2 regions of the Streptomyces sp. NPDC042371 genome follow, and region 1 is predicted to be linked to the other one. Evidence: riboswitches for the same ligand, from Rfam matches in the RefSeq annotation. Region 1 holds a riboswitch; the other holds the start of a gene.
The links. Region 1 has a riboswitch for glycine ahead of gcvP (aminomethyl-transferring glycine dehydrogenase). Riboswitches for the same ligand answer to the same signal wherever they lie in the genome.
Positions count from the first base shown of each region.

Region 1 (14,501 bases):
GGAACCAGATCAGCAACCTGGGCCGACTGCTCGACCCCGCGGCCGACCGGCTTTATATCCTTTCGACCCTGGTCGGTCTGACATGGCGGGAGATTCTCCCGCTCTGGCTGACCGCGGCTCTGCTGCTGCGCGAGCTGGTTCTGCTGGTGATGGTCGGGATCCTCAGACGGCACGGCTATCCGCCGCCGCAGGTGAACTTCCTGGGCAAGGCCGCCACCTTCAACCTGATGTACGCCTTTCCACTACTGCTCCTCAGCGACGGAAGTGGCTGGCTCGCCACACTTGCCGCGATTTTCGGATGGGCGTTCGCAGGATGGGGTACAAGTCTGTACTGGTGGGCAGGGATCCTCTACGTGGTTCAGGTCCGCCGACTTGTCAAGGTGGACAAGCCAGCCGATTGAGCTCGCCATATGGCGGCTGCAGAGGCTCGAAGGCTCGCGTCTGACATAGGTGGAGTGAGCCCATCCCGGTGAGCTGTGTCGGCTGGATCGTCGTCTAAAGAGGAGGACGTTTCCGACATGAAGGCCGTCGTGATGGCCGGCGGTGAGGGCACACGCCTTCGCCCGATGACCTCGAGCATGCCCAAGCCGCTCCTCCCTGTGGCCAATAGGCCGATCATGGAGCATGTGCTGCGCCTGCTGAAGAGGCATGGGCTCACCGAGACCGTAGTGACAGTGCAGTTCTTGGCCTCTCTGGTCAAGAATTACTTCGGCGACGGCGAAGAGCTTGGAATGGAGCTCACGTATGCCAACGAGGAGAAACCGCTCGGGACCGCCGGAAGTGTGAAGAACGCCGAGGAAGCGCTGAAGGACGATGCCTTCCTGGTGATCTCCGGCGACGCTCTCACCGATTTCGATCTCGGCGAGCTGATCTCCTTCCACAAGGAAAAGGGCGCGCTCGTCACCGTGTGCCTGACGCGCGTACCCAATCCGCTGGAATTCGGCATCACCATCGTCGACGAAGAAGGCAAGGTCGAGCGCTTCCTCGAGAAGCCGACCTGGGGGCAGGTCTTCTCCGACACGGTGAACACGGGCATCTACGTGATGGAGCCCGAGGTGTTCGACTACGTCGAGGCCGATGTGCCGGTCGACTGGTCCGGTGATGTCTTCCCGCAGCTCATGAAGGAGGGCAAGCCGGTCTACGGCTATGTCGCCGAGGGCTATTGGGAGGACGTCGGCACGCACGAGAGCTACGTCAAGGCGCAGGCCGACGTACTCGAGGGCAAGGTCGACGTCGAGCTGGACGGCTTCGAGATCTCGCCCGGGGTGTGGGTGGCCGAAGGGGCCGAGGTGCACCCCGACGCCGTCCTGCGCGGGCCGCTCTACGTCGGTGACTACGCCAAGATCGAGGCGGACGTCGAGATCCGCGAGCACACCGTCGTCGGCTCGAACGTCGTGGTGAAGAGCGGCGCGTTCCTGCACAAGGCCGTCGTGCACGACAACGTGTACATCGGGCAGCACAGCAATCTGCGGGGATGCGTCGTCGGCAAGAACACCGACATCATGCGTGCCGCCCGTATCGAGGACGGTGCGGTCATCGGTGACGAGTGCCTGGTCGGTGAGGAATCGATCGTCCAGGGCAACGTCAGGGTGTATCCGTTCAAGACGATCGAGGCCGGTGCGTTCGTCAACACCTCGGTCATCTGGGAGTCCCGTGGCCAGGCGCATCTGTTCGGGGCGCGTGGAGTGTCCGGAATCCTGAACGTGGAGATTACGCCCGAGCTCGCCGTACGCCTTGCGGGGGCGTATGCGACGACCCTGAAGAAGGGGTCCACCGTCACCACGGCGCGTGACCACTCGCGTGGTGCGCGGGCGCTGAAGCGTGCGGTGATCTCGGCGCTGCAGGCCAGCGCCATCGACGTACGGGATCTGGAGAACGTGCCGTTGCCGGTCGCGCGGCAGCAGACGGCCCGGGGCAGTGCCGGCGGCATCATGATCCGGACGACGACAGGTGTACCGGACTCCGTCGACATCATGTTCTTCGACGGGAACGGAGCGGACCTCTCACAGGGCAGCCAGCGCAAGCTCGACCGGGTCTACGCGCGCCAGGAGTACCGGCGGGCCTTCCCTGGCGAGATCGGTGATCTGCACTTCCCGTCCAGTGTCTTCGACTCCTACACGGGATCGCTGCTGCGGAACGTGGACACCAGCGGTGTCGCCGAGTCGGGGCTCAAGGTCGTCGTCGACGCGTCCAACGGAAGCGCCGGTCTCGTACTGCCGAGCCTTCTCGGAAAGCTCGGCGTGGACGCGCTGACCATCAACCCGGGGCTCGACGAGTCGCGGCCCACGGAGACCGCGGACGCCCGCAGGGCCGGGCTCGTGCGACTCGGGGAGATCGTGGCGTCCGCGCGGGCCGCCTTCGGGGTGCGGTTCGACCCCGTCGGTGAGCGGCTGTCGCTCGTGGATGAGAAGGGCCGGATCGTCGAGGACGACCGGGCCCTGCTGGTCATGCTCGACCTGGTGGCCGCCGAGCGGCGCAGCGGGCGGGTGGCGCTGCCGGTGACCACGACGCGCATCGCCGAGCAGGTCGCCGCGTACCACGGGACCCAGGTGGACTGGACGACCACGTCGCCCGACGATCTGACGAGGGCGGGACGAGGGGACTCGACCATCTACGGCGGTGACGGGCGGGGCGGGTTCATCGTGCCCGAGTTCAGCGGCGTCTTCGACGGAACTGCCGCATTTGTACGGCTCATCGGGTTGGTCGCGCGGACACAGCTCACGTTGAGCCAGATCGACGCGCGCATTCCGCGGGCCCATGTGCAGAAGCGGGATCTGGCGACGCCGTGGGCGGTCAAGGGGCTCGTGATGCGGCGGGTGGTCGAGGCCGCGGGCGAGCGGTCCGTGGACACCACGGACGGGGTGCGGGTCGTGGAGGCCGACGGGCGCTGGGTGCTCGTGCTGCCCGACCCGGCCGAGGCCGTCACGCATCTGTGGGCCGAGGGGCCCGATGACGCGTCCGCCCAGGCGCTGCTCGACGAGTGGGCCACGGTGGTGGACAGCGCAGGTCGCTGACCTTTCCGGGCGCCGGGCAGCACCCGCAACAGGTGCTGCCCGGCGCGCCGGTGGGGCCATTCGGAGGTAGCGCCCGCGACGTGCGACGATGTGCGGCATGCCGCAGCAGCCCCCCGTTCGGAGCACCCCCTCGCGCCCCCGGCGCCCGGACGCCTCCATGTCGCTGCTCACCACCGTCATGGACCACAGTCTGGACGAGGGATACGCGGAGGCGGCGGCTCGGAAGAAGGCGAAAGGGGACGGTGGCGTCCCTCGCCCGCTGCGGGCCAAACTCGGGCTCGCGGCCGGTCTCGTGCTGGCCGCGCTGGTGGTCACCGTGGGTGCGGCGCAGGCGCGCATAGAGGCACCGGTGGTGGCCAAGGAGCGCGAGGAGCTCATCGACCGTGTCGAAGAGGCGACGGCGGCCGCCGACGCGCTCGAGGACGACGTGGACGAACTCCGCGACGACGTGGGTGAGCGGCAGGAGGCCGCACTGAAGAAGCACGGCGGCAGCCAGGGCGAGTTGGTAGGACTCCTCTCCGGTGCCACGGAAGTCGACGGGCCCGGCGTGAAGCTCGTCGTGGACGACAAGAAGCAGGCCGATCAGGGTGGCGGCGGCCCGCGTGAGAGCTCCGGGTTCTCCGACACGGGGCGGGTACGTGACCGGGACATGCAGCGTGTCGTCAACGGCCTGTGGCAGTCGGGCGCCGAAGCGATTTCCATCAACGACCAGCGTCTCACCGCGCTGTCGGCGATCAGGGCCGCGGGTGACGCGATACTGGTCGACAACCGACCGCTCGTGCCGCCGTATACGGTGCTCGCGGTGGGAGACGGGAAACGCTTGAGCACCCGGTTCCAGAACAGCCGCGACGGTCAGTACCTGCATGCTCTGCAGGAGAACTTCGGCATCCGGACCAGCATCTCCGTGTCGGACGAGCTCCGGCTGCCGGCAGCGCCGAGCGTGACCGTACGAACAGCAGAGCCGAAAGCAGGAAAGGGCACATCGTGATCGCCGTACTGGGCCTCGTCGTGGGAGTCGTGGCCGGATTGTTGGTTCGGCCCGAGGTTCCGGCGGTGGTCGAGCCGTACCTTCCGATCGCCGTGGTCGCGGCTCTCGACGCCGTGTTCGGAGGGCTGCGGGCGATGCTCGATGGCATCTTCGACGACAAGGTGTTCGTGGTGTCCTTCCTGTCGAACGTGGTGGTGGCCGCACTCATCGTGTTCCTGGGCGACAAGCTGGGCGTCGGCGCCCAGCTCTCCACCGGTGTGGTGGTCGTGCTCGGCATCCGGATCTTCTCCAATGCCGCGGCGATCCGTCGCCACGTCTTCAGGGCGTGACGCAGATGAGTACCGACGAGAGCCCCGACTACAACCGGCGCAAGGAACTACCCGCCGAGGTCCCCAGCGCGCCCGGCACGCCCGGGCCGGAGACGCCCGTGGGGCCCGCGGGCACGCAGCCCGAGGGGAAGCCGCAGCTCACCGGCCGTCAGCGGCTGGCGCAGGGCCTGTGGCCCCCGCGTGTGACCCGGCCTCAACTCATCGTCGCCCTGCTCCTGTTCGTGCTCGGCCTCGGCCTGGCCATCCAGGTGCGGTCCAACAGCGACAGCAGCGCGCTGCGCGGCGCGAGGCAAGAAGATCTCGTACGCATCCTCGATGAACTGGATGACCGAACTGAGCGTCTGGAACAAGAGAAGCGTCGCCTCGAGGAGCAGCGGACCGGGCTGGAGAACAGCTCGGACCAGGCCGAGGAGGCCCGCAAGCAGACGGTCGAGCGGGAGCGGCAACTCGGCATCCTGGCAGGCACGGTGGCGGCCCAGGGGCCCGGCATCACGCTGACCATCGAGGACAGGAAAGGGGCGATCGAGGCGGACATGCTGCTCGACGCCATTCAGGAGCTGCGCGCCGCCGGTGCGGAGGCCATCCAGATCAACGACGTGCGCGTCGTCGCCGACACGTATCTGTCGGACGCCGAAGGCGGTGGCGTCCGGGTGGACGGCCGCAAGGTCGGTGAGCCGTACCTCTTCAAGGTGATCGGCAAGCCGCAGGATCTGGAACCTGCGCTGAACATCCCGGGAGGCGTGGTGCAGACTCTGGAGAAGGAGCAGGCCACGGTCACCGTGGAACGCTCGGAGAAGATCGTTGTGGACGCCTTGCGACCTGCGAAGCGGCCTGACTACGCTCGGTCGTCCTCCCAGTGAGGGGCGGACGCTTGAGCGGCGTCGGGCGGGGGCATGAGGTTGCGGGGGGTCGGCGCACCGGAAGCACGGTGCGTGGTGGAAACTGTTTGGTGGCCACGGACGTTGTGAGAATGTCTGGCTCACCGATGAATGCCGGTGTGTGCAATCAGGGTTCGTCCTGCCCCACGGGCGGGTCTGTTTCGGTCAAGGGGAATCGCCCGTGAAGTTGTTTGCGAAGTTGTTCGGCAAGAGTGCACGTGAGGACAGCGGTAATCCGGCCACTGCCCGGCACCGTGCCCAGCGCTCCGGAGATGCCGAGGAGCAGGGCGCCGGGCGCCCGATGTTCCGGGATCAGGTCGCTGGTCCAGGTGGTGACAATTCGGGCGGACAGGGCGCGTCATCTGTTGACCCTGCCGGTCCCGGCCGCATAGGTTTCGGAGAACCTTCAACCTCAAGTACGGGTGGAGGGTTCGCCCCCGGCCCGTACGGATCGAATGCCCCCGCGGGGCAGTCACGGCAGGAGGACCAGTCCATGGCCCTGGTGTGTACGAGGTGCGGGAACCGCAACGCCGAGGCGAGCCGGTTCTGCTCCAACTGCGGTGCGCCGCTGCGGGCCGGAGCCGCCCCGGAGCGTGCGTCCGAGACGACCTCGACGATCTCCATCTCGGGCCTGGAGGCCTACGACGCCGAGGTGACGGGGCAGAACCCGTCTCCCGCGCTCTCTCCGGAGGCGCAGGCGGCCGTGGACGCGCTGCCGCTCGGTTCCGCGCTCCTCGTGGTGCGCCGCGGTCCGAACTCGGGCAGTCGTTTCCTGCTCGACGGCGAGCTGACCACGGCGGGGCGTCACCCGCAGAGCGACATCTTCCTGGATGACGTGACGGTGTCGCGTCGCCACGTGGAGTTCCGTCGGATCCAGGACGGTTCCTTCACCGTCGCGGACGTGGGCAGCCTCAACGGCACGTACGTCAACCGGGAGCGGATCGACTCGGTCTCGCTTTCGAATGGCGACGAGGTGCAGATCGGCAAGTACCGACTGGTCTTCTACGCGAGCCAGCGGGCCGTCGGCCTCTGACCCTCCCCCCGGCGCCGTCTGGGGGGACAACCCCCAGGGAAGGTCCATGCTTCAAACACCGAGGGGCGGTGCCGGTAGCGGCACCGCCGCCGCGGACCGTCGGCTGATGAGCATCGGTACCGTGCTGAACGAACTGCGTGACGAATTTCCCGAGGTCACGATCTCGAAGATTCGATTCCTCGAGGCCGAGGGGCTCATCGAGCCGCAGCGCACGCCTTCCGGCTACCGGAAGTTCAGCCCGGAGGATGTCGAGCGGCTCGGTCACGTCCTGAGGATGCAGCGGGACCACTACCTGCCGCTCAAGGTCATCCGTGAGCACCTGGACGCGCTGGAGCGCGGCGAGAGGCCTCCTCTGCCGTCCCTGGGGCGCCAGCGGGACGCCGGTGACGCCGGGGCCCAGGATGACGCCGAGGGGCCGACGGCGGCCCGTGTGGGCCGTGACGAGCTGCTGGCAGCCGCGGAGATCGACGAGGTGCAGCTCCACGAGTGGGAGACGTACGGCCTCGTCGCACCGTTGCCGGACGGCGGGTACGACGCGGAGGCCGTCACGGTCGCCTCGCTCGTGGTCGAGCTCGGCCGGTTCGGTATCGAGCCACGGCACTTGCGGGTCATGAAGGCCGCCGCGGAGCGCGAGGCCGGGCTCGTCGACCAGGTGGTCGCCCCGCTGCGGCGGCATCGCAATCCGCAGACCAGGGCGCATGCCGAGGCCCGTACCAAAGAGCTTGCGGGTCTCACGGGCAGGCTGCACTCGGCGCTCGTGCAGACCGCGCTCGGCGTCAGATTGCCCTGACTCGACCGCTCCCGGCCGTTACTCGGCGGGTGCCCGACTACCCAAACCTGCCAGCCACGTCCTAGGGTTGCTGTGTGAACGAGCTCGACGTCGTAGGTGTCCGGGTCGAAATGCCCTCCAACCAGCCGATCGTGCTCCTGCGTGAAGTGGGAGGCGACCGGTACCTCCCCATCTGGATCGGACCAGGTGAGGCGACCGCCATTGCCTTTGCGCAGCAGGGCATGGCCCCCGCACGACCGCTGACCCATGACCTTTTCAAGGACGTGCTGGAAGCGGTCGGCCAGGAGCTCTCCGAAGTGCGCATCACTGACCTGCGAGAAGGCGTCTTCTACGCGGAGCTGGTCTTCGCCAGCGGTGTCGAGGTGAGTGCGCGGCCGTCCGACGCCATAGCGCTGGCGCTGCGCACCGGGACGCCGATCTACGGAAGCGACGGCGTCCTGGACGACGCCGGTATCGCGATCCCGGACGAGCAGGAGGACGAGGTGGAGAAGTTCCGCGAGTTCCTCGACCAGATCTCGCCCGAGGACTTCGGCACCAACAGCCAGTGAGCCGCTTCCGGCGGCCCGTATCCGGCCATTCGACTAGCCTTTCCCCGCGGTGAGGCACGGAAAACCACTCTCAGGGTGATTATCACTCGGCGTGCCGAGTGTGGCGATCGTTGACGAGCCCCTGGCGACTGCCTACCGTCGAGAAGGCAGGTCAAGGAGGGAGGTCGGCGTGAGAAGCAGCGGCGACGGTACGGCGATGGGCGGTCCGTACCCGATCCACGGCGGTGCGGCCGATCACTCTCCGAACCGACCGATGGCGGTCCAGGGGAGCGGGGACGCTACGTCCGAGGATTCCGAGCAGGTCGGCTACCGCGGTCCCACCGCGTGCGCGGCCGCGGGCATCACTTACCGGCAGCTCGACTACTGGGCCCGTACGGGCCTGGTGGAGCCCAGTGTGCGGGCCACGGGCGGCTCCGGGACACAGCGCCTCTACAGCTTCCGCGACGTGGTCGTCCTCAAGATCGTGAAGCGCTTCCTCGACACCGGGGTGTCGCTGCAGAACATCCGCACCACCGTCCAGCACCTGCGGGAGCGCGGGTTCCGTGACCTCGAGCGGATGACGCTGATGAGCGACGGGGCGACGGTCTACGAGTGCACGACGTCCAGCGAGGTCCACGACCTGCTCCAGGGCGGGCAGGGGGTCTTCGGGATCGCCGTGGGCGTCGTCTGGCGCGACGTCGAGGCCGCACTGTCCCAGCTGCACGGCGAGCGCATCGACACCGGGGAGACGCTCGTCGGGCACAATCCGGCCGATGAGCTGGCCAGAAGGCGCAACAGGGCCGTCTGAAGCCGCGTTGTCAGTGGCGTAGGGCAGCATCTGAGGTGTGAGAAGCGCGCCGACGATTCTGCATCTGGACATGGATGCCTTCTACGCGTCCGCGGAGCAGGCCGCGAAGCCGAGCCTGCGCGGAAAAGCCGTGGTGGTGGGCGGGCTGGGGCCCCGTGGTGTGGTGGCCACCGCTTCCTATGAGGCGCGGCGCTTCGGTGTGCACTCGGCGATGCCCATGGGGCAGGCGCGCAGGCTGGCGCCCAATGCCGCCTATCTCGTGCCGCGCTTCGGGCTGTACCGCGAGGTCAGCGAGCAGGTGATGGGGCTCCTTCGGGAGTTGTCGCCGCTGGTGGAGCCGCTCAGCCTGGACGAGGCCTTCGTGGACCTGGAGGCGGGGGGCGTCGCAGATGACGCGGAGTCGGCCAGGGCCGTGGGGGAGCGGCTGCGGGCGGACATCAGAGAGGTGACGGGGCTCTGTGGGTCGGTGGGGCTCGCCGTGTCCAAGATGCTGGCGAAGATCGCCTCCGAGGAGGCCAAGCCCGACGGGCTCAAGCTCATAGCGCCGGGGACGGAGCGGGCGCTCCTGGGCCCGATGCCGGTGCGGACGCTGCCCGGCGTGGGGCCTGCCACGGGCGACCATCTGCGGCGGGCCGGGATCCTCACGGTCGCCGAGATCGCCGAGGCCGGTGAGGACGAGCTCGTACGGCTCCTGGGGAAGGCGCACGGCGGCTCTCTGTACGCGATGGCGCTCGCGCACGACGAGCGGCCTGTGGTGGCCGAGCGGGAGTCGAAGTCGGTCAGCGTCGAGGACACGTACGACGTGGACATCCACGACCGGGTGCGGGTCAGGGCGGAGGTCGCGCGGCTCGCCGAGCGGTGTGTGCAGCGGCTGCGGGCGGCGGGGCACTCGGGGCGGACCATCGTGCTCAAGGTGCGCAGGTTCGACTTCTCCACGCTGACGCGCTCCGAGACGCTCCGTGGGCCCACGGACGACCCCGGGGTGGTGCGGGAGGCCGCGGCGCGGCTGCTGGAGGCCGTGGACACCACGGGCGGGGTCCGGCTCCTGGGAGTGGGCGTCACGGGCCTCGCGGACTACACGCAGGAGGACCTCTTCGCGCAGGCGCAGGCGCAGGCGCAGGCTCAGGCGGCGGTGGAGGCCGAGGCGCAGGCCGGGGCGGAGGGGGCGTCTCCGGGCGAGGGCGACGAGGCCGTGTCCGGGGAGGCGGGGCGGCCGGAGGAGCCGGAGAAGGGGGGTGCTGAAGAGCCGGTGGCGCCGGTGGAGAGACGGTGGTCGGCCGGGCACGACGTGCGGCATGCCGAGTACGGGCACGGGTGGGTGCAGGGGAGCGGCCTGGGCCGGGTGACGGTGCGCTTCGAGACGCCGCTTTCGGCGCCGGGGCGGGTGCGGACGTTCCGTACGGACGACCCGGAGCTGGTGCCTGCGGAGCCGCTGCCGCTGGTGGCCGCGCCCCCGGCCCCCGCTGCCGGATGAGGTCGCTTCAGGGCGTCTCGGTACCTGCGACCTGGCCGAAGTTCTGGTCCGGGGGCGGTGCGGCGGGCGGGGTGCCCGGGGGTGTCGTGTCCAGGCCGTAGTGGTGGTAGAGCTGGAGCTCCTGCTCGGGAGAGAGGTGGCGGCCCACTCCGAAGTCCGGGGCGTCCCTGATCAGGGCCCGTTCGAAGGGGATGCGCAGGGTGCCGTCCTCGACGAGTTCGCTGGGTTCCAGGGGGACGAAGGCGTCCCGGCTGAAGAGACCGGTGCGTATGGCTGCCCATTCCGGTGCGCCGGTGGCATCGTCGAGGTAGACCTCGTCGATCGTGCCGATCTTCGCCCCGTTCCGGTCGAACGCCTTGCGGCCGATCAGGTTGCGCGGATCGATATCGGTCTGCACGGGCCCTCCAGCTGGTCGCGGCTTGTCGAAATCGGGCGTAACTCATCCTTAATCATTCGTAGTCACTACGAAAGAGCACTTCGGGGCAGGTGGCCACTCGAGGGATCGGTCCTGGTCCTCGCTGGTAGGCTGGCGCCTGGCTGCTGACCCCGTGCGGGAGAGCTCTCCGGAACGTACTTCCCGGAGGCGCCGAAGGAGCAAATCCTCCCCGGAATCTCTCAGGCACCCGTACCGCACGGACGAGGTCACTCTGGAAAGCAGGGCGGGCGTCGGGCGGGCACGTTCGGAACCCTTCCTCACCGACGGTGAAAGCAGATCTGTCGCAAGACGGGCCTGTGAAGCTCTCAGGTTGACATGACAGAGGGGGAGGCCGTCCGGGTACCCGCGCCGTGGTACCCCTCGCAGGTCGTGCAGACCAGGAGGCCTCCGCAATGACTGCCACCAATCGCATCCCGCTCTCCGAGCTCGAAGCGGGCATCCCCTTCGAGCAGCGGCACATCGGGCCCGATGCGGAAGCGCGGGCCAAGATGCTCGCGCAGGTCGGGTACGGCTCGCTCGACGAGCTGACGGCCGCCGCGGTGCCGGATGTGATCAAGAACGCCGAGGCGCTGAACCTGCCCGGCGCGCGTACCGAGGCCGAAGTGCTGGCCGAGCTGCGCTCCCTCGCCGACCGCAACCAGGTCCTCGATTCCATGATCGGACTCGGCTACTACGGCACCTTCACCCCGCCGGTCATCCTGCGGAACGTGATGGAGAACCCGGCCTGGTACACCGCCTACACGCCGTACCAGCCCGAGATCTCGCAGGGCAGGCTCGAGGCGCTCCTCAACTTCCAGACGATGGTCGCCGAGCTGACCGGCCTGCCCACCTCCGGGGCCTCGCTCCTCGACGAGGGCACCGCCGCCGCGGAGGCCATGGCCCTTTCGCGCCGCATGGGCAAGGTCAAGAACGGCGTCTTCGTCGTCGACGCCGACGCCCTGCCGCAGACCATCGCCGTCATCCAGACCCGCGCCGAGCCCACCGGCGTAGAGATCGTCGTCGCCGATCTGAGCGAGGGCATTCCGGCCGAGGTCGCCGAGCGCGGCGTCGTGGGCGTGCTCGTCCAGTACCCGGGCGCCTCCGGTGCCGTACGGGACATAAAGCCGCTCATTGACGAGGCCCACGAGCTCGGCGCAGTCGTCACCGTCGCCGCCGACCTGCTCGCCCTCACCCTGCTCACCTCGCCCGGCGAGCTGGGCGCCGACATCGCCGTCGGCACGACGCAGCGCTTCGGCGTACCGATGGGCTTCGGCGGCCCGCACGCCGGATACATGGCGGTGCGCGAGAAGTTCGCGCGCAGCCTCCCGGGGCGGCTCGTCGGTGTCTCCGTCGACGCCGACGGCAACAAGGCCTACCGGCTCGCCCTGCAGACCCGTGAGCAGCACATCCGCCGCGAGAAGGCCACCAGTAACATCTGTACCGCTCAGGTGCTGCTCGCCGTCATGGCCGGAATGTACGCCGTGTACCACGGGCCCGAGGGCCTCAAGTCCATTGCGCGGCGCACCCACCGGTACGCGACGCTGCTCGCCGCCGGGCTCACCGCCGGTGGCGTCGAGGTCGTCCACGGCGCGTACTTCGACACGCTGACCGTGCGCGTCGAGGGCAGGGCCGAGGAGCTCGTCGCCGCCGCCCGCGAAGGCGGCGTGAACATCCACCAGATCGACGCCGACCACGTCTCCCTCGCCTGCGACGAGACCACGACGCGGGCTCAGCTGGCCGCCGTGTGGGGCGCGTTCGGGGTCGAGGCCGATGTCCAGGAGCTGGACGCCGCCACCGCGGACACGCTGCCCGAGGGCCTGCTGCGCGGCGACGACTACCTGGCGCACCCGGTCTTCCACCAGCACCGCTCCGAGACCGCGATGCTGCGCTACCTGCGCAAGCTCGCCGACCGCGACTACGCGCTGGACCGCGGCATGATCCCGCTGGGCTCCTGCACCATGAAGCTCAACGCGACCACCGAGATGGAGCCGGTCACCTGGCCCGAGTTCGGCCAGCTGCATCCCTTCGCGCCCGCCCAGCAGGCGCAGGGGTACCTCACGCTCATCCGCGAGCTGGAGGAACGTCTCGCCGAGGTCACCGGGTACGACAAGGTCTCCCTGCAGCCGAACGCCGGTTCGCAGGGTGAGCTCGCGGGGCTGCTCGCGGTGCGTGGGTACCACCGCGCCAACGGCGACGAGCAGCGCACCGTCTGCCTCATCCCGTCCTCCGCGCACGGCACCAACGCCGCGAGCGCCGTCATGGCGGGCATGAAGGTCGTCGTCGTGAAGACCGCCGACGACGGCGAGATCGACGTCGAGGACCTGCGCGCCAAGATCGAGAAGCACCGCGACGAGCTGTCCGTGCTGATGATCACCTACCCCTCGACGCACGGCGTCTTCGAGGAGCACGTCGCCGACATCTGCGCGTCGGTGCACGAGGCCGGCGGCCAGGTGTACGTCGACGGGGCCAACCTCAACGCGCTGGTGGGCCTCGCCAAGCCGGGCCACTTCGGCGGCGACGTCTCGCACCTCAACCTGCACAAGACGTTCTGCATCCCGCACGGCGGCGGCGGCCCCGGCGTCGGCCCCGTCGGTGTGCGCGAGCACCTCGCGCCGTACCTGCCCAACCACCCGCTGCAGCCCGCGGCAGGACCCGAGACTGGCGTCGGTCCGATCTCCGCGGCGCCGTGGGGCTCCGCCGGGATCCTGCCGATCTCCTGGTCGTACGTACGCCTCATGGGCGGCGAGGGCCTCAAGCGCGCCACCCAGGTCGCGGTGCTCTCGGCCAACTACATCGCCAAGCGCCTCGAGCCGCACTACCCGGTGCTCTACACCGGCCCCGCCGGTCTCGTCGCGCACGAGTGCATCGTCGACCTGCGGCCGCTCAGCAAGGCGACCGGTGTCAGTGTCGACGACATCGCCAAGCGGCTCATCGACTACGGCTTCCACGCGCCGACCATGTCGTTCCCGGTGGCCGGCACCCTGATGATCGAGCCGACGGAGAGCGAGGACCTCAACGAGATCGACCGGTTCTGCGAGGCGATGATCGCCATCCGCCGGGAGATCGAGAAGGTCGGTTCCGGCGAGTGGACCGCCGAGGACAACCCGCTGCGGAACGCCCCGCACACCGCCGCCGCGCTGAGCGGTGAGTGGGAGCACGGCTACAGCCGCGAGGAGGCAGTCTTCCCGGCCGGTGTCGTCGTCGCGGACAAGTACTGGCCGCCGGTGCGCCGCATCGACCAGGCGTACGGCGACCGGAACCTGGTCTGCTCCTGCCCGCCGCTGGATGCGTACGAGGACTGATGCAGGCGCCCGTGTGGAGCGGGCATGCGTCGGGGCCGGTTCGGAGACTTCTCTCCGGGCCGGCCCCTCGTCTTTCCTGTGCTGCTGTGGTGCCGTGCGGCGATGCTGTGCGCTCGTGCGGATGTGCCAGTGCTCAGGCCGCCGTCATGATCTGGTCGGTGCCCAGCGGTCGGTGCGGGGCGATGATCTGGCCGTCCGGCAGCAGCTCACCGGTGTCCTCGAAGAGCAGGACGCCGTTGCACAGCAGGCTCCAGCCCTGCTCCGGGTGGCTGGCCGCGAGCAGCGCGGCCTCCCGGTCGGCGGAGTCGGCTGTCGGGCACGGTGGTTGGTGCTGGCACATGGAAGGGTTCTTTCGCTGCGATGAGATGGCTGTGACGTCGGTCCTGTGGCTCGATGCGGTATTCATAACCGCCCCCCGTTGTAGTTGGTCCTATCCCAGTGTTGCCCTCCGGGCGTCAATCCGCAGGGATTTTGCCGCAGCGGCTCCTACTGCTTAAGGACGTATCACCCGCCCGGACGGTTCAGCCCAACTTCCCTGTCTCTTCGGGTGGTTCGGGGTGGCCTGACCGGGCTAGTCCACCTGGGTGGGCAGCGCTGTGCCCCGCGGCCCGGGGGCTGCGGGGCACAGGAAGCGTGCGGGGCGCTGTCAGGCGGGTGAGCTCAGCAGCGGTGCCGGTGTCAGACGGTGGTTGAGCATCGGCAGGAGTTCGGCGACGCGGTGCGGGCGGTGGGCCGCGATGCCGGGCGGGGCGGGCGCCAGGGGCACGAGCAGATCGGTGGCGGCCAGCGAGCCCTCGGCGCCGTCGTCCGTGCAGTCGCGGTGCAGCCAGAGCGTGAGCATATACAGCTCGGGCACGGAGAGCAGCCGCGGCTGGCACGGCATGGGCATGGCCTCCGCGTGGCGCAGGGCGCGTTCGGTCGAGGTGATGTAGGGCCCTTCGAA
Region 1 covers NZ_JBWKAP010000014.1:148,049-162,549, reverse strand. The annotation lists gene clsA (cardiolipin synthase ClsA) at 1-401, shown strand, start outside; gene AC068B_RS34180 (sugar phosphate nucleotidyltransferase) at 519-3,014, shown strand; gene AC068B_RS34175 (DUF881 domain-containing protein) at 3,103-4,002, shown strand; gene AC068B_RS34170 (small basic family protein) at 3,999-4,331, shown strand; gene AC068B_RS34165 (DUF881 domain-containing protein) at 4,337-5,191, shown strand; gene AC068B_RS34160 (FHA domain-containing protein) at 5,274-6,242, shown strand; gene ftsR (transcriptional regulator FtsR) at 6,289-7,032, shown strand; gene AC068B_RS34150 (bifunctional nuclease family protein) at 7,107-7,580, shown strand; gene AC068B_RS34145 (MerR family transcriptional regulator) at 7,750-8,367, shown strand; gene AC068B_RS34140 (DNA polymerase IV) at 8,405-9,841, shown strand; gene AC068B_RS34135 (PRC-barrel domain-containing protein) at 9,849-10,238, opposite strand; glycine riboswitch at 10,383-10,482, shown strand; gene gcvP (aminomethyl-transferring glycine dehydrogenase) at 10,670-13,558, shown strand; gene AC068B_RS34125 (DUF5999 family protein) at 13,692-13,898, opposite strand; gene AC068B_RS34120 (hypothetical protein) at 14,205-14,501, opposite strand, start outside.

Region 2 (14,501 bases), on a different contig from region 1:
GCGGCTGCGCGTAACCCTGGCCGGACGGGAAGTCCGGGCCCCAGCCGCTCATCGTCATGCCGTAGCCGCGCTTCTTCACGACGGACGGCGAGCCGGTGATGCTGGCGGTGTCGGCGCCGTCGAGGGAGTCGACCTGGACCTTGATGCCGACCTTGTCGAGCGCCTGCTGCAGCGACTCGGCGGCGTCGACCTCACCCGGCTGGTTGGTGCGGGCGGTCAGCTTGGTGGTGAAGCCGGTCGGCTTGCCGCACTGCTTCAGCTCGTCCTTGGCCTTGGCGACGTCCGGCTTGCCCTTGCGCTTCAGCACGCCGTACGGGTCGTACTTGCTGTAGCCGGGGATCGCCACGGGGAAGGTGCTGCTGGCGATGTCGCCGGCCGCCACCTTGCCGCCACGGGTCTGCTGGATGCTCGCGAAGTCGGTCGCGTAGAACACGGCCTTGCGGCAGTGCTCGTCGTCGAACGGCTTGGCGTTGTGGATGAGCGCGACGTAGCGCACGAAGGACGTGTGCATGTTGTCGACGTTGTCACGGTGGTCCGTGACGGCGCTGACGCGGCCGGACTGGGTCATGCCCGTGCCGTTGATGTCGAGGTCGAAGTCCCCCTCCATCAGCTTCTTGTCGTTCTCCTCCTGGTTGGCGGAGAACGTCACGTCGATCTTGTCGGGCAGCGCGGCGCGGATCGGGTCCGAGGACTTCTTCCACTTGTCGTTGCGGACCAGAACGAGCTTCTTGTTGGACTTGTACTCCTGGAACTTGTAAGGCCCCGCGGAGAACGGCCGCTGCGTGTACTTGGCCTTCGTGTCCTTGGCCTCCTTCACCGGCGAACCGGTGGGCATGGCCAGGAACTGCTCGAAGTCACCGTTGCGCTTGGGCAGCTTGAAGATGATCGTCTGGTCGTCGGGGGTCTCGATCGCGTCGAGGCCGCCCTTGTCCTTGTACGGGCCCTTGTACTTGCCCTTGGGGTCGAGCGTCTGGCGGATGTAGCCGGGACCACCGGTGATGGTGTCCGTCGCCCAGGCGCGCTCGATGCCGTACTTGATGTCCTTGGCGGTCAGCGCCGAGCCGTCCTCCCACGTAAGGCCGTCACGCAGCTTGTACGTGTAGGTCTTGCCGTCGTCGGAGATCTTCGCCGTGGAGGTCGCGAGGTCCGGGACCAGCTTCGTGCCCGCCTTGCCCGGCTTGGTGTCGTAGGTCACCAGCTGCCGGGTGTAGAAGCGCATGAAGTCCCACGTCATGCCGTAGTAGGCGCGCTGCGGGTCGGCGGAGTCCAGGTCCTGCTTGCCGACCATCTTCAGCGTGCCTCCCTTCTTCTTGGAAGGGTTGGCGACCTTGTTCAGCGCCGCGTTGTAGCCGGCACCCTTCGAGTCGCTGTCGCCACCGTCACCGCCGCCGCACGCCGTGGTGGTCACCAGCGCCGCGACGACGAGGGCCGCACCGCTGGTGAGCCGTCGTTTCGTGGAACCTGTGGGCATTTTCTCGTAACCTCCGAGATCGCGGTCCCTGGCCTTGTGCTGCCGGAGAACCATGGTTAAAGCCACCTGACATGCGGCAGGGGCAAGCCAGTTGGGACCTTCTAGCGCGTCCCCTTCGGGTCGAGCGCATCACGCAGCCCGTCGCCGAAGAGGTTGAAGGCCAGGACGGTGATGAAGATCGTGACGCCCGGGAAAACCATGAACATCGGGTCGTGCTCGTACGTCTTGAGCGCGTCGCGCAGCATGCCGCCCCACGAGGCCGTCGGCGGCTTCACACCGGCGCCGAGGAAGCTCAGGGCCGCCTCCGTGAGGATGTTGGTCGGGATCATCAGCGTCGCGTAGACGGTGATGGGGGCGACCAGGTTGGGCAGCAGTTCGCGGAACAGGATGTGGCGCTTGCCGCCGCCGAGGCTGCGGGCCGCCTCCACGTACTCGCGCTCACGGAGCGAGAGCGTCTGGCCGCGGACGATGCGGCCGACGTACGGCCAGCCGAAGAAGCCGATGACCAGCACGAGGATGGCCACGCGCACGCTGGTGCCCTGGAGGCCCAGCAGGTCGTCGGGGAGCACGGAGACCAGCGAGATGATGAAGAGCAGCTGCGGGAACGAGAGCAGCACGTCCATCACGCGGCTGATCACGGCGTCGATCCAGCCGCCGAAGTAGCCCGCGATGATCCCGAAGAGGGTGCCGAGCGCCACGGCCACGATGGCCGCGAGGAACGCCACCAGGAGCGAGATGCGCGCGCCGAAGACGATCCGGCTGAAGATGTCGCGGCCCTTGTTGGGCTCGACCCCGAAGAGGAAGTCGCTGCTCACACCGCCGAGCGCGCCCTTGGGCAGGCCGGTCAGCTCGTCGACCTTGTCCTGGTGGAAGCCGTTGGGGTCGTGGCCGAGGAGGTCCACGAGCAGGGGCGCGAAGATGGCGACCAGCACCAGGAGCAGCACGGTGATGCCGCCGGCCAGGGCGACCTTGTCCCGCTTCAGGCGGGTCCAGGCGATCTGCTTGAGGGACCGACCCTCGACCTTTTTCACCCCTGCATCAACTGCGGGGGCGACGTCCTGGGTCGGGTCCGCGTCCGCAGGTGTGTCATGCAATGGTGCCGTCATCGTGGCAGGGACCCCTCTCAACCGGTGGTGACCGGCCCGCACTTGCCGCTGTAGCGACGTGATCAGTCCGTCGTACGAAGGGGCGGAGGCCCCTGGAGCGGGAGTCTTCATCCACGTCGCGATCTGTTACCAGACTTGACGGGGAAAGGATGCGCAACCGTGATGCTGATCGAGGTGTTCCGTTATCCGGACGCGAGTGAACGAGGGTCGAACACGGGGCAGTTGGGTCGCAAGGCGTCACAGGAGCCCATAGGACCCCACCTGCACCAGAACGGACATCACGTCCGTCGGCGCTGTTCAGTACTGCGCGGGGTATCCGTAGCCGCCCGCGGGCGCCGGGGCCGCCTGGGCCTCACGGTCGTAGAACGGCCTGGCATTGGCTCGTAGCCACATCGCGACCGGGTCGTAATCGTCCGACATCGCGACCGTCGAGACGGGCAGGCCCTCCGGAACGGCGGGGATGGACTGCCGCATCATCGTGCGCACCGCGTCGACCGACGGCGGCGACGTGTCGTAGACGTCGAGGCCGATGGCCAGATAGGGCGCACCGAGCGCGGGCTGCACCCAGGCGCGGCGCAGCGAGCGGACCACGGGGGTGCGGTGCGCGTTCTGCGTCAGCAGGGCGTAGAACTGGGGGATCTCGATGCTCGGCTCGGTGAGCCTGAGCGGTCCCGCGGGGAGCGCGTCGAGGCCCGTGGCGATGCGGCGCAGATCCAGCCAGGGGATGCCGACGCCGCCGCCCGGGGCGTGCGGGTTGAGCCAGAGGCCGTAGTGGTCGGGGTAAAGGGTGCGGGCGATGGCGGTGCCGCGCACCACTTCGTAGCTCCGGTTCCAGCCACTGGCGGACAGCTCCTGGGCGGAGGTCACACAGGGTGCGTAGCCGAGGCCCTCGACCTCCATGTTGCCGTACTGGGCGTCGGGGGATCCAGCCTGGCCGTGCCAGAGCAGCATCCACACCTGGTCGGTGGCGAGCGCGCGCAGCAGTGCCTCGTACGCGTCGTAACGCCCCGGCGTCACCTGGCGCAGCAACTGCTCGATGTGCCCGGCCGCGGCCGTGCCCGACGCACTCACCCGTAACCGCCCCTTCGTGACGAACTCGGCGACCCTATGGAAGACAGAGGAATGGAACCAGCTTAAGCGGCGATCCGGTGGTAGAAAGGCCGCACCTTCGCACGCAGCCAGTCGCCCACGGGGTCCTGCGCCACGTCGAGCAGCACCAGGTTCACCGGCCACGGGACCGGGGCCTGCCCCAGGGCACGGCCCAGCGCCTCCATGGGGAGGTCGCGCGCGTTGCCGTCCCAGGTGGACAGCTCGACGCCGACGAAGAGCGTCGGATCGTCCGTCTCCACGTGGGCCAGACAGCGGCGCGCCGTGAGCACGACTCCGGCGGCCTCGAACTCCCGTGCCGCGGCGCTCAGGAAGTCCACCGGGTCCTCCTGCCAGTCCGGCTCGAACAGCCGTACCCGGCCACCGGTGCTCGGGCCGTCCAGCTCGGTGCGGCCCGTCCGGCAGAGCTCGGCGACGGCGGGCGGCGGCAGCGGGACGCCGACGGTGCCGTCCGGGTTCAGCGCGATGCCCAGCTGCGGGGGGAGGCCGCGGGCGAACTCGACGGCGGGCGCCACGGTGCAGCCCATCCGGTCGGCCGCGTCGCCGAGGGCCTGGCGGAACTGCTGCTCGGAGGTGAAGACGGGGACGTACGCCTGGCCCTCGATCTCCAGAGTCGGCAGGTCCAGGGTGCCGCTCTCGGGGCTGCCGCCGTTCGGCAGCGGTACCCAGAGGTGGCTGCGGCCGAGCACCTCGACGATGCGGCCGCCCGCGGACGCGGGGGCGCCGAGTGAGGCCGCAAGGACCTCCTCCAGTTCGTTGCCCGGCCATCCGCCGTACGGATGGGCATGTGCCTGCGCCGGAAAGTCCATCTGTCCAACCCCTGCTCGCGACCGCTCTGCCTGCGGCTCGAACCCTAACGCCGGTCGGCTCAGCGGTCGAAGGCGATCACCCGCAGCACCCGCGCCGCCGCCCGGTCGAGCAGCACGGCCGAGCGGCAGCCGAACGGCAGGTCGCCGCGCTCGGTGGCGGCGACCAGCCGGCCGACCGTCCTGCGGTGGCGTGCGAACGCGTACCGCGAGACGCCACGGCCGCGCTCGTGCTGGCCCCGCAGCGCCGTGTCCACCGGGACGTCGAGCATCAGCAGGTGCAGGGCCGTGCCGCGCCGTGCGGCCTCGCGGGCGAGCCAGCGGCGCACCCAGGCCTGGGTGCCGCAGTCGTGCACGACGACGCTCTCACCGGAGCGCAGCGTGCGACGCAGCGTGGCGTAGTGCGCGAGGCGGACCAGGGGGCGGTAGGCCGCGTACGGCAGCAGGCGGGGCATCCGGTCGGCCCAGCGGTCGCGGGTGTCCTGGGAGTCGATGCGCGGGCCCGTGACGGCCTGCCGCATCAGGGTCGATTTCCCGCCGCCGGGCAGCCCGGAGACGACGACCAGGTCGCCCGCGCCGAACGTGAGGCGGTGCGGGCTGTGACCGGCCCGCTGCCGCAGATCGCGGACGACGGCGGCGGGCAGCCGACCGCAGCTCTCCGCGGCCGGGGCAGGAGCCTGCTTGGGCAGTGCCACCCCCGTGGAAGTGGCATAGAGACTCGTCCTGCTGCGCACCGTGATCGGCCTCCCCATAGCGGTCACGTACTGCTTCCCCCGCAAGTGTAAAGAGAAGGTAATGCGGCACAAGAGCACTCCGGGGTGACGGAACCCGCTGCCGGACACGGGTCCCCCTGAACAGAGTCGCGTGCAATGATGTGCCCGCCAACTCCATACAGGCCGTTTGAATCCGCGCGGGAGAGTCTCCGGAACCCAGCTTGTGCTGTGTGCCCGGGGCGCCGAAGGAGCAAGTCCCTCCCTTGAATCTCTCAGGCCCCGTACCGCGCGGGCGAGGCACATCTGAAAAGCGGACCGCCCGGCGGTCCCACCCAAGGTGCAAGCCGGACGTCCCGCACGACGGGACACTCCCGGCGAACCTCTCAGGTTCCGATGACAGATGGGGAGGATCGACCTCGCCCGTCATGCCCTGGGAGTTCCCTTCATGAGCACTGCCCCCCGTCTGACCGCCCTCGATGCCGTGCATCGCGCGCTCGGCGCGACCATGACCGACTTCGCGGGCTGGGACATGCCGCTGCGGTACGCCAGCGAGCGCGACGAGCACAACGCCGTGCGCACCAAGGCAGGGCTCTTCGACCTGTCGCACATGGGCGAGATCACCGTCAGCGGCCCCGAGGCCGTGGACTTCCTGAACTTCGCGCTGGTCGGCAACATCGGCTCCATCGGCGTCGGCCGCGCCCGCTACACCATGATCGTCGCCGAGGACGGCGGCATCCTGGACGACCTGATCGTCTACCGGCTCGGCGAGCCCGAGGCCCCCGAGTACATGGTCGTCGCCAATGCCTCCAACGCCCAGAACGTCCTGAACGAGCTGAGCAACCGCGCCGAGGAGTTCGACGTCGAGGTCCGCGACGACCGCGAGGCGTACGCGCTGCTCGCCGTCCAGGGCCCCGAGTCCCCCGGCATCCTGAAGTCGCTCACCGACGCGGACCTGGACGGCCTGAAGTACTACGCGGGCCTGCCCGGCACCGTCGCGGGCGTCTCCGCCCTCATCGCCCGCACGGGCTACACCGGCGAGGACGGTTTCGAGCTCTTCGTCGCCCCCTCCGACGCGGAGAAGCTGTGGGGCGCGCTGATGGAGGCAGGCACGCCCGTCGGCATGGTCCCGGCCGGTCTCTCCTGCCGCGACACGCTGCGCCTTGAGGCGGGCATGCCGCTGTACGGGCACGAGCTGACCGCCGAGCTGACGCCGTTCGACGCGGGCCTCGGCCGGGTCGTGAAGTTCGAGAAGACCAGCCAGTCGGACACCTTCCTCGGGCGCGCCGCGCTCGCCGCCGCCGCGGAGCGCGCCGAGACCGCGCCGCCGCGCAAACTGGTCGGCCTGATCGCCGAGGGCCGCCGCGTCCCGCGCGCCGGTTTCCCGGTGGTCGCGGACGGCAAGGTGATCGGCGAGGTCACCTCCGGCGCCCCGTCCCCGACGCTGGGCAAGCCGATCGCGATCGCGTACGTCGACGCGGAGCACGCCGCTCCCGGTACGGAGGGCGTGGGCGTGGACATCCGCGGCACCCACGAGCCCTACGAGGTCGTGGCGCTGCCGTTCTACAAGCGCCAGAAGTGACCCCCCGCACATCTTTCCCGTTCCGCAGCACACACCCGCGTACAGGAGAATTCAGGTCATGAGCAACCCCCAGCAGCTGCGTTACAGCAAGGAGCACGAGTGGCTGTCGGCCACCGAGGACGGCGTGGCGGTCGTCGGCATCACCGAGCACGCGGCCAACGCGCTCGGTGACGTCGTCTTCGCCCAGCTCCCCGAGGTCGGCGACACCGTGACCGCGGGCGAGTCCTGCGGCGAGCTGGAGTCGACCAAGTCGGTCAGCGACCTCTACGCCCCGGTGACCGGCGAGATCGTCGCGGCCAACCAGGACGTCGTCGACGACCCCTCGCTGGTCAACTCCGCTCCGTTCGAGGGCGGTTGGCTGTTCAAGGTGCGCATCTCGGGTGAGCCGGACGACCTGCTCTCCGCCGATGAGTACACCGCCTTCACCGCCGGCTGACCCATACCGATAGGGATCGTGTGATGTCGCTTCTCAACACCCCCCTCCACGAGCTGGACCCGGACGTCGCCGCCGCCGTCGACGCCGAGCTCCACCGCCAGCAGTCCACCCTCGAAATGATCGCCTCGGAGAACTTCGCTCCGGTCGCGGTCATGGAGGCCCAGGGCACCGTCCTCACCAACAAGTACGCCGAGGGCTACCCCGGCCGCCGCTACTACGGCGGCTGCGAGCACGTGGACGTGACCGAGCAGATCGCCATCGACCGGGTCAAGGACCTGTTCGGCGCCGAGTACGCCAACGTCCAGCCGCACTCGGGCGCCTCCGCCAACCAGGCCGCCCTCTTCGCGATCGCCAAGCCCGGCGACACGATCCTCGGCCTGGACCTGGCGCACGGCGGCCACCTCACCCACGGCATGCGCCTGAACTTCTCCGGCAAGCAGTTCAACGTGGTCGCCTACCACGTGGACGAGGCCGGTCTGGTGGACATGGCCGAGGTCGAGCGCCTGGCCAAGGAGAACAACCCCAAGGTGATCATCGCGGGCTGGTCCGCCTACCCGCGCCACCTGGACTTCGCCGAGTTCCGCCGGATCGCCGACGAGGTCGGCGCGAAGCTGTGGGTCGACATGGCGCACTTCGCCGGTCTGGTCGCCGCGGGTCTGCACCCCAACCCGGTGCCGTACGCGGACGTGGTCACCTCGACCACGCACAAGACGCTCGGCGGCCCGCGCGGCGGCATCATCCTGGCCCGCGACAAGGAATTCGCGAAGAAGCTGAACTCGGCGGTCTTCCCCGGCTTCCAGGGCGGCCCGCTGGAGCACGTGATCGCGGCCAAGGCCGTCTCCTTCAAGGTCGCCGCCACGGACGACTTCAAGGAGCGCCAGCAGCGCACCCTGGACGGCGCCCGCATCCTGGCCGAGCGCCTGGTGCAGGACGACGCGAAGGCCGTCGGCGTCGACGTCCTGTCCGGCGGCACGGAGGTGCACCTCGTCCTGGTGGACCTGCGCAACTCCGAGCTGGACGGCCAGCAGGCCGAGGACCGCCTCCACGAGGTCGGCATCACGGTCAACCGGAACGCGGTCCCGAACGACCCGCGCCCCCCGATGGTCACCTCCGGCCTGCGCATCGGCACGCCCGCGCTCGCCACCCGTGGCTTCCAGGAGGACGACTTCCGCGAGGTCGCCGACATCATCGCCGAGGCCCTCAAGCCGGGCTTCGACGCGGCGTCCCTCAAGACCCGCGTGACCGCTCTGGCCGACAAGCACCCCCTGTACCCCGGCCTGAAGTAGTTCCGTACCCTCTGTTTGTACGCTTTTGTTCGTACGTACGAAACATCGGGGCACCCCGCACACTGGAGAGTGAGCAGGGTGCCCCGCACCACGTCCCGCCCAGACCCCGCACCGCCTTGTACTTCTGCATCACCCCGGCAGACAACGGCGTCTACCAACCACCATTGGAGTTCCCGTGGCCATCTCGGTCTTCGACCTGTTCTCGATCGGCATCGGCCCGTCCAGCTCCCACACGGTCGGTCCGATGCGCGCTGCCCGCATGTTCGCGAGCCGCCTTAAGAACGAGGGCCTGATGGCCCACACCTCGGCGATACGGGCCGAGCTCTACGGCTCGCTCGGTGCGACCGGCCACGGCCACGGCACCCCGAAGGCCGTGCTGCTGGGCCTTGAGGGCGAGTCGCCCCGCACGGTGAACGTGGAGGGCGCCGACGACCGCGTCGAGGAGATCAAGAGCGGCGGCCGCATCAACCTGCTCGGCATGCACGAGATCGACTTCGATTTCGACGAGGACCTGATCCTGCACCGCCGCAAGGCCCTGCCGTACCACGCCAACGGCATGACGATCTTCGCGTACGACCGTGAGGGCGCCCTCGTCCTGGAGAAGACGTACTACTCCGTGGGCGGCGGCTTCGTCGTGGACGAGGACGCCGTGGCGGGCGACAACCCGATCGTGCCGGACGACACCGTCCTCAGGCACCCCTTCCGCACCGGCGACGAGCTGCTCCGCCTCACCGAGGAGACCGGCCTCTCCATCTCCGCGCTGATGCTGGAGAACGAGAAGGCGTGGCGCACCGAGGACGAGATCCGCGCCGGGCTCCTCGACATCTGGGGCGTCATGCAGGCGTGCGTCTCCCGCGGCATGTCCCGCGAGGGCATCCTGCCGGGCGGCCTGAAGGTCCGCCGCCGCGCCGCGAACTCGGCACGGCAGCTGCGCGCCGAGGGCGACCCGCAGGCCCGCGCCATGGAGTGGATCACGCTCTACGCGATGGCGGTGAACGAGGAGAACGCCGCGGGCGGCCGGGTCGTGACCGCCCCGACGAACGGCGCGGCGGGCATCATCCCCGCGGTCCTGCACTACTACATGAACTTCGTGCCCGGCGCCGACGAGGAGGGCGTGGTCCGCTTCCTGCTGGCGGCGGGCGCCATCGGCATGCTCTTCAAGGAGAACGCCTCGATCTCCGGCGCCGAGGTCGGCTGCCAGGGCGAGGTGGGCTCCGCCTGCTCGATGGCGGCGGGCGCGCTCGCCGAGGTCCTGGGCGGCTCCCCCGAGCAGGTCGAGAACGCCGCCGAGATCGGCATGGAGCACAACCTGGGCCTGACCTGTGACCCGGTCGGCGGACTCGTTCAGATCCCGTGCATCGAGCGCAACGGCATGGCGGCGGTCAAGGCCGTCACCGCCGCGAAGATGGCGATGCGGGGCGACGGCTCCCACAAGGTGTCCCTCGACAAGGTCATCAAGACCATGAAGGAGACCGGCGCCGACATGAGCGTCAAGTACAAGGAGACCGCCCGGGGCGGTCTCGCGGTCAACATCATCGAGTGCTGAGCGGCTGAGCGGTCGAGCCGCGGACGACGAGTTCCGGCTCGAAGAGGAGCTCGCCGGGGTGCGTCTGGGTGCCCCGGATCTGGGCGCACAGCAGGTCGACCGCCGCGCGGCCCATCGCCTCGATGGGCTGTCGCACCGTCGACAGGGGCGGCTCGGTGCAGGTCATGAAGGCCGAGTCGTCGAAGCCCACGACGGAGACGTCGGCGGGGACGGAGAGCCCCCGCCTGCGGGCCGCCCTGATGGCCCCGAGGGCGAGCGGGTCGCTGCCGCACACGATGCCGGTGACCCCGCGCTCCATGAGGCGCGCGGCGGCCGCCTGGCCGCCCTCCAGCGAGAAGATCGACCGCTCGACGAACTCCTCGGGCAGCTCCGTGCCCGCGGCCTGCGCCATGTCCCGGGCGGCCGCCAGCTTGCGGCGCGAGGGCATGTGGTCGGCCGGGCCGAGCACCAGGCCGATCCGCTCGTGGCCGAGCGAGGCGAGGTGGCGCCAGGCCTGCTCGACGGCGACGGTGTCGTCGCACGCCACGCAGGGGAAGTCGAGGCCGTCGATCGACGCGTTGATCAGGACGACCGGGATGTTCCGCTCCGCGAGGCGCCGGTAGTGGTCGTGCGGCGCGTCGGCCTCCGCGAAGAGGCCGCCCGCGAAGACCACGCCGGAGACGTGCTGCTGGAGCAGCAGGTCCACGTAGTCGGCCTCGGAGACCCCGCCCCTGGTCTGGGTGCAGAGCACGGGCGTGAGCCCCTGCTGGGCGAGGGCGCCCCCGATGACTTCGGCGAACGCGGGGAAGATCGGGTTCTGCAGCTCCGGCAGGACGAGGCCGACGAGCCGGGCCCGCTCGCCGCGCAGCTGCGTCGGCCGTTCGTAGCCGAGCACGTCCAGGGCGGTCAGCACGGACTGTCGGGTCGCGGCGGAGACGCCGGGCTTGTCGTTGAGGACACGGCTGACCGTCGCCTCGCTGACCCCCACCTTCTTCGCAACTTGAGCAAGTCGTCGCGTCATGGCCGCAAGAATAGCGCAAGGCCTGCAAGCCAGTTACGTAAACGGCCGCCCGGAATCCGGACGGCCGTGCACGCGTGCGCCTCCTTTGCGGGTCAGGTGCGGGTCAGGGCTGCATGGTGAGCTTGAACGTGGACGTGTCGTTCTTGATGTCCTGCCCGTTGTTGCTCAACTTGGGCCGTACGAAGGTCGCTTCACCGACCGCGGGACCCTGGCCCGCCTCCGGCAGCTCGTTGACGTAGATGCCGATGGGCGCGCCGGTGATGGAGACGTCCGTGAAGACGGTGTCCTTCACCGGGAACTCGGGGGTGCTGCCCGTGTACTTGGTCTGGAACATCACCCCGTGGAACGTCGGATCGACGATGTCGACGTTGTTCACCCGGATTCCCTGGAAGACCTTCGACGCGGAGAACGCCCAGATGGCCGGGAAGTCCTGGCCCTTCCAGAAGGTGCCGCCCGCCCGTTCGATCGTGATGTTCTCGAAGGTGGTCGGATCCTTCCCGAAGCCGTTCATCGGGTAGCCGAAGTCCAGGGAGCTGATGGTGATCCCGGAGTAGACGAGGGTGTCGGCGATCCGGCTGTTGCGGAAGGTGTTGTGGTAGCCGCCGTAGACGGCGAAGCCCGCCGCGCGCCAGGTCAGGAGCGAGGTCAGGTTCTCGTAGACGTTGTCCTTCATGTCCGCGCCGCCCGCGTCGATGGCCGAGAAGAGGGCGAAGCTGTCGTCCCCCGTGGCCCGTGCCTCGTTGTTGGCGACCCGGTTGTCCGTACTGCCGTTGGTCATGTTGATGCCGTCGGCGAACATGTTGCGGATCCGCGAGTTCTTGATGGTCATACGGTCCGTGTTGGCGCCCCAGTAGAGGCACACCATGTGTTCGTTCCAGATGTCGTCGATGGTGATGTCGGAGACGTTCTGGAAGTCGAAGACCTTGCCGGGGCCGTCGATGCGGGACGTGTAGTTGCCGAAGTAGGCGAAGCCCGAGAAGGACGAGCCCTTGGCACTCGCCTCGGCGCGGAATCCGACGTCCGTGTTGTCCTGGGACTTCGGCGCGTGGAACCGGGTGAACCAGGGCCCGGCGCCGGCCACCTGGACGGCCTTCCCGTAGACCTGGAACTTGCTGCTCGTCTCGTAGTCGCCGGGCGGCAGATAGACGCCCGTCAGCTTGCCGCTGGTGTCCATGCGGACCTTGTCCAGGGCGTTCTGCACGTCCTGGTGGGTGAACCCGGCGGGCACGGTGTAGGCGGCCGGGTCGGGGTTGGCCTTCGCCGCCACCTGCTCCAGGTCGACGAAGTCGATCGCGTAGCGGGAGGTGTTGGCGCTGTCCTTCTGCAGCTTGATCCTGCTGCCCGCCTTGACCGTCCCGTCGAGCATGACGTGCGCCTCGTCGTAGATGTGCCGGGCCGGACCCGCTCCCGGCGAGTTGCCGGGCGAGGCCTCGTCCCCGTACAGCCAGGCGTACTTGGAGGTGAGGTCGATGGCCTTGCGGAAGACGCCGTCGACGTAGACGTTCAGGGTCGCCTGGGTGCCTCCGCCGCCCGCGGCGTCCGGGATGGAGAAGCGGGTGACCAGGGTGTTGGTGTCCTGCTTGGCGGTGAACTCCACGGACTCGCCCGTCGAGTTCAGGGTGACGGCCTTGCGGCCCGAGGCCTCGCCCGCCAGGTCGCCGACGGTGCGGTTGGGGCCGACGGTCTTCGCGCCGCCCGCGAGGACGCCGTCCTCCGCCTCATAGGTGTCGTAGGGCATGTCGGCGCCGCGGCCGACGAACAGCGAGTGGGTGCTGGTGTTGTTCACGCGCTTGACCGGCAGTTCGTTGGCGTCGTCGGCGATGGCCGTTCTGATCGAGAAGCGGCCGTCGCCCGCGGTCCAGGTGCCGAGCTTGACCGGTGCCGTGGTGTCCCCCGCGCCGATCACCCCGTTGTGCTCGCCGGTCAGGGTCTTCACTGTGGCGCCCTTGTCATCCTGAAGGACGAGCTTGATGCCGTGTGCTCCGGCCGCGGACGCCTGGGTGCCCTGGTTCTTGATCGCGACACTGAAGGTGACCTCCTTGCCCTTGGAGGGCGCGGACGGCGTCCAGCTCACCGGCGAGGCCAGCAGGTCGGAGGAGTCGACCGGCTTGACGACCAGCGGGCTCGGGCTGGTGGAGGTGTTGTTGCCCTCGTCCTGCTCGATCACCTCGTTCTTGGTGTCCACCTCCGCGCTGAAGGGGTACGACCCCGCGTCGCGCGCGCCGGTCTTGGCATTCACCGTCGTCGACTCGCCCGCACCGAGCGCGCCCACGGAGGCGGTGCCCGCCTTGTCGCCGCCGAGGCGGAAGGTGGCGTCGGTGGCCGTCGAGGCCTCGGTGCCGCGGTTGCGCACGGTCGCGGTCAGGGTGAGCTCGTCGGTCTCGGTCGGCTTCTCCGGCGCGTACGACAGCTTGGTGATCTCCAGGTCGGGGTTGGCCGCCGGGGCGCCCATGACCTGGAACTCGGCGACCTGCCCGGCCGTGGCGCCACTGTTCGCGGTGAACCGCAGGCGCACGTCGGCGGCCTTGGCCGACACCGGGACGGTGACGGTGTTCTGGTTGCCTGACGGGCTGAAGGAGTACTCCTTCTCCGCCACCAGCGAGGTGAAGTCGGCGGCCCTCTGCTCCCGGCCGAGGACCTCCACCTTCTGGGTGCGCGCGCCCCACCCGGCGTCCGGGTTGAGCTTGACGACGACCGCGTCGACGTCGGCGTTGGCACCGAGCTTGACGGTCAGGGTGTTGGGGTAACTGCCCGCGGCGCCCTCCCAATAGGTGGACGTCTGGCCGTCGTTGGCGTTCTCGGCGACGAAGGTGTGGATCACCGAGGAGGCCGTGATCGGCTTGCCCTCGGCCAGGTTCCTGTCGCCGCCGCCGGGCCGGGTCACGGTGTTGCTGTGCGCCGAGACGTTCCCGGCCGCGTCGCGGGCCCGCACCGTGTAGGAGACCGTGACGTTGGCGGGACGGGTGTCGGTGTACGTCGTCACGTCACCGGCCACGGACTTCAGGAGCTTGCCGTCCGCGTACACGTCGTACGCCGTGACCTTCACGTTGTCGTCCGACGCCCCCCACGTCAGCTTGATCTCACCGCTGGAGGGCTGGCCGAGGGTGAGGTTCGCGGGCGCGGTCGGCGCCTGCGTGTCACCCGATTCCCCCTTGCGGATGACGGAGTTGCTGTTGGCCGAGGCGTTGCCCGCAGCGTCCCTGGCCCGCACGTAGTAGGTGACGGTGGCGCTCGTGGGCCGCGTGTCGGTGTACGTCCGCACGTCTCCGGCGACGCTGGTCAGCAGTTCCCCGTTGGCGTAGACGTCGTACGCGGTCACGCCCTTGTCGTCGTCGGAGGCGTCCCAGGCGAGCTTGATCCGGCCCGGCTCCGGCTCGGTGAGGGCGAGGCCCTTCGGCGCGGTGGGCGCCTGCGTGTCGCCGCCCGCCGGGCCGTAGATCTCCAGCTCGGA
Region 2 covers NZ_JBWKAP010000010.1:59,498-73,998, reverse strand. The annotation lists gene AC068B_RS28810 (ABC transporter substrate-binding protein) at 1-1,471, opposite strand, end outside; gene AC068B_RS28805 (ABC transporter permease) at 1,573-2,577, opposite strand; gene AC068B_RS28800 (enhanced serine sensitivity protein SseB C-terminal domain-containing protein) at 2,875-3,648, opposite strand; gene AC068B_RS28795 (enhanced serine sensitivity protein SseB) at 3,711-4,493, opposite strand; gene AC068B_RS28790 (AAA family ATPase) at 4,553-5,242, opposite strand; glycine riboswitch at 5,392-5,500, shown strand; glycine riboswitch at 5,501-5,613, shown strand; gene gcvT (glycine cleavage system aminomethyltransferase GcvT) at 5,649-6,782, shown strand; gene gcvH (glycine cleavage system protein GcvH) at 6,841-7,218, shown strand; gene glyA (serine hydroxymethyltransferase) at 7,242-8,504, shown strand; gene AC068B_RS28770 (L-serine ammonia-lyase) at 8,680-10,050, shown strand; gene AC068B_RS28765 (LacI family DNA-binding transcriptional regulator) at 10,037-11,050, opposite strand; gene AC068B_RS28760 (discoidin domain-containing protein) at 11,154-14,501, opposite strand, start outside.
Region 2: it holds a riboswitch for glycine, as region 1 does, so the genes downstream of both, gcvT (glycine cleavage system aminomethyltransferase GcvT) here and gcvP (aminomethyl-transferring glycine dehydrogenase) in region 1, are expected to answer to the same signal.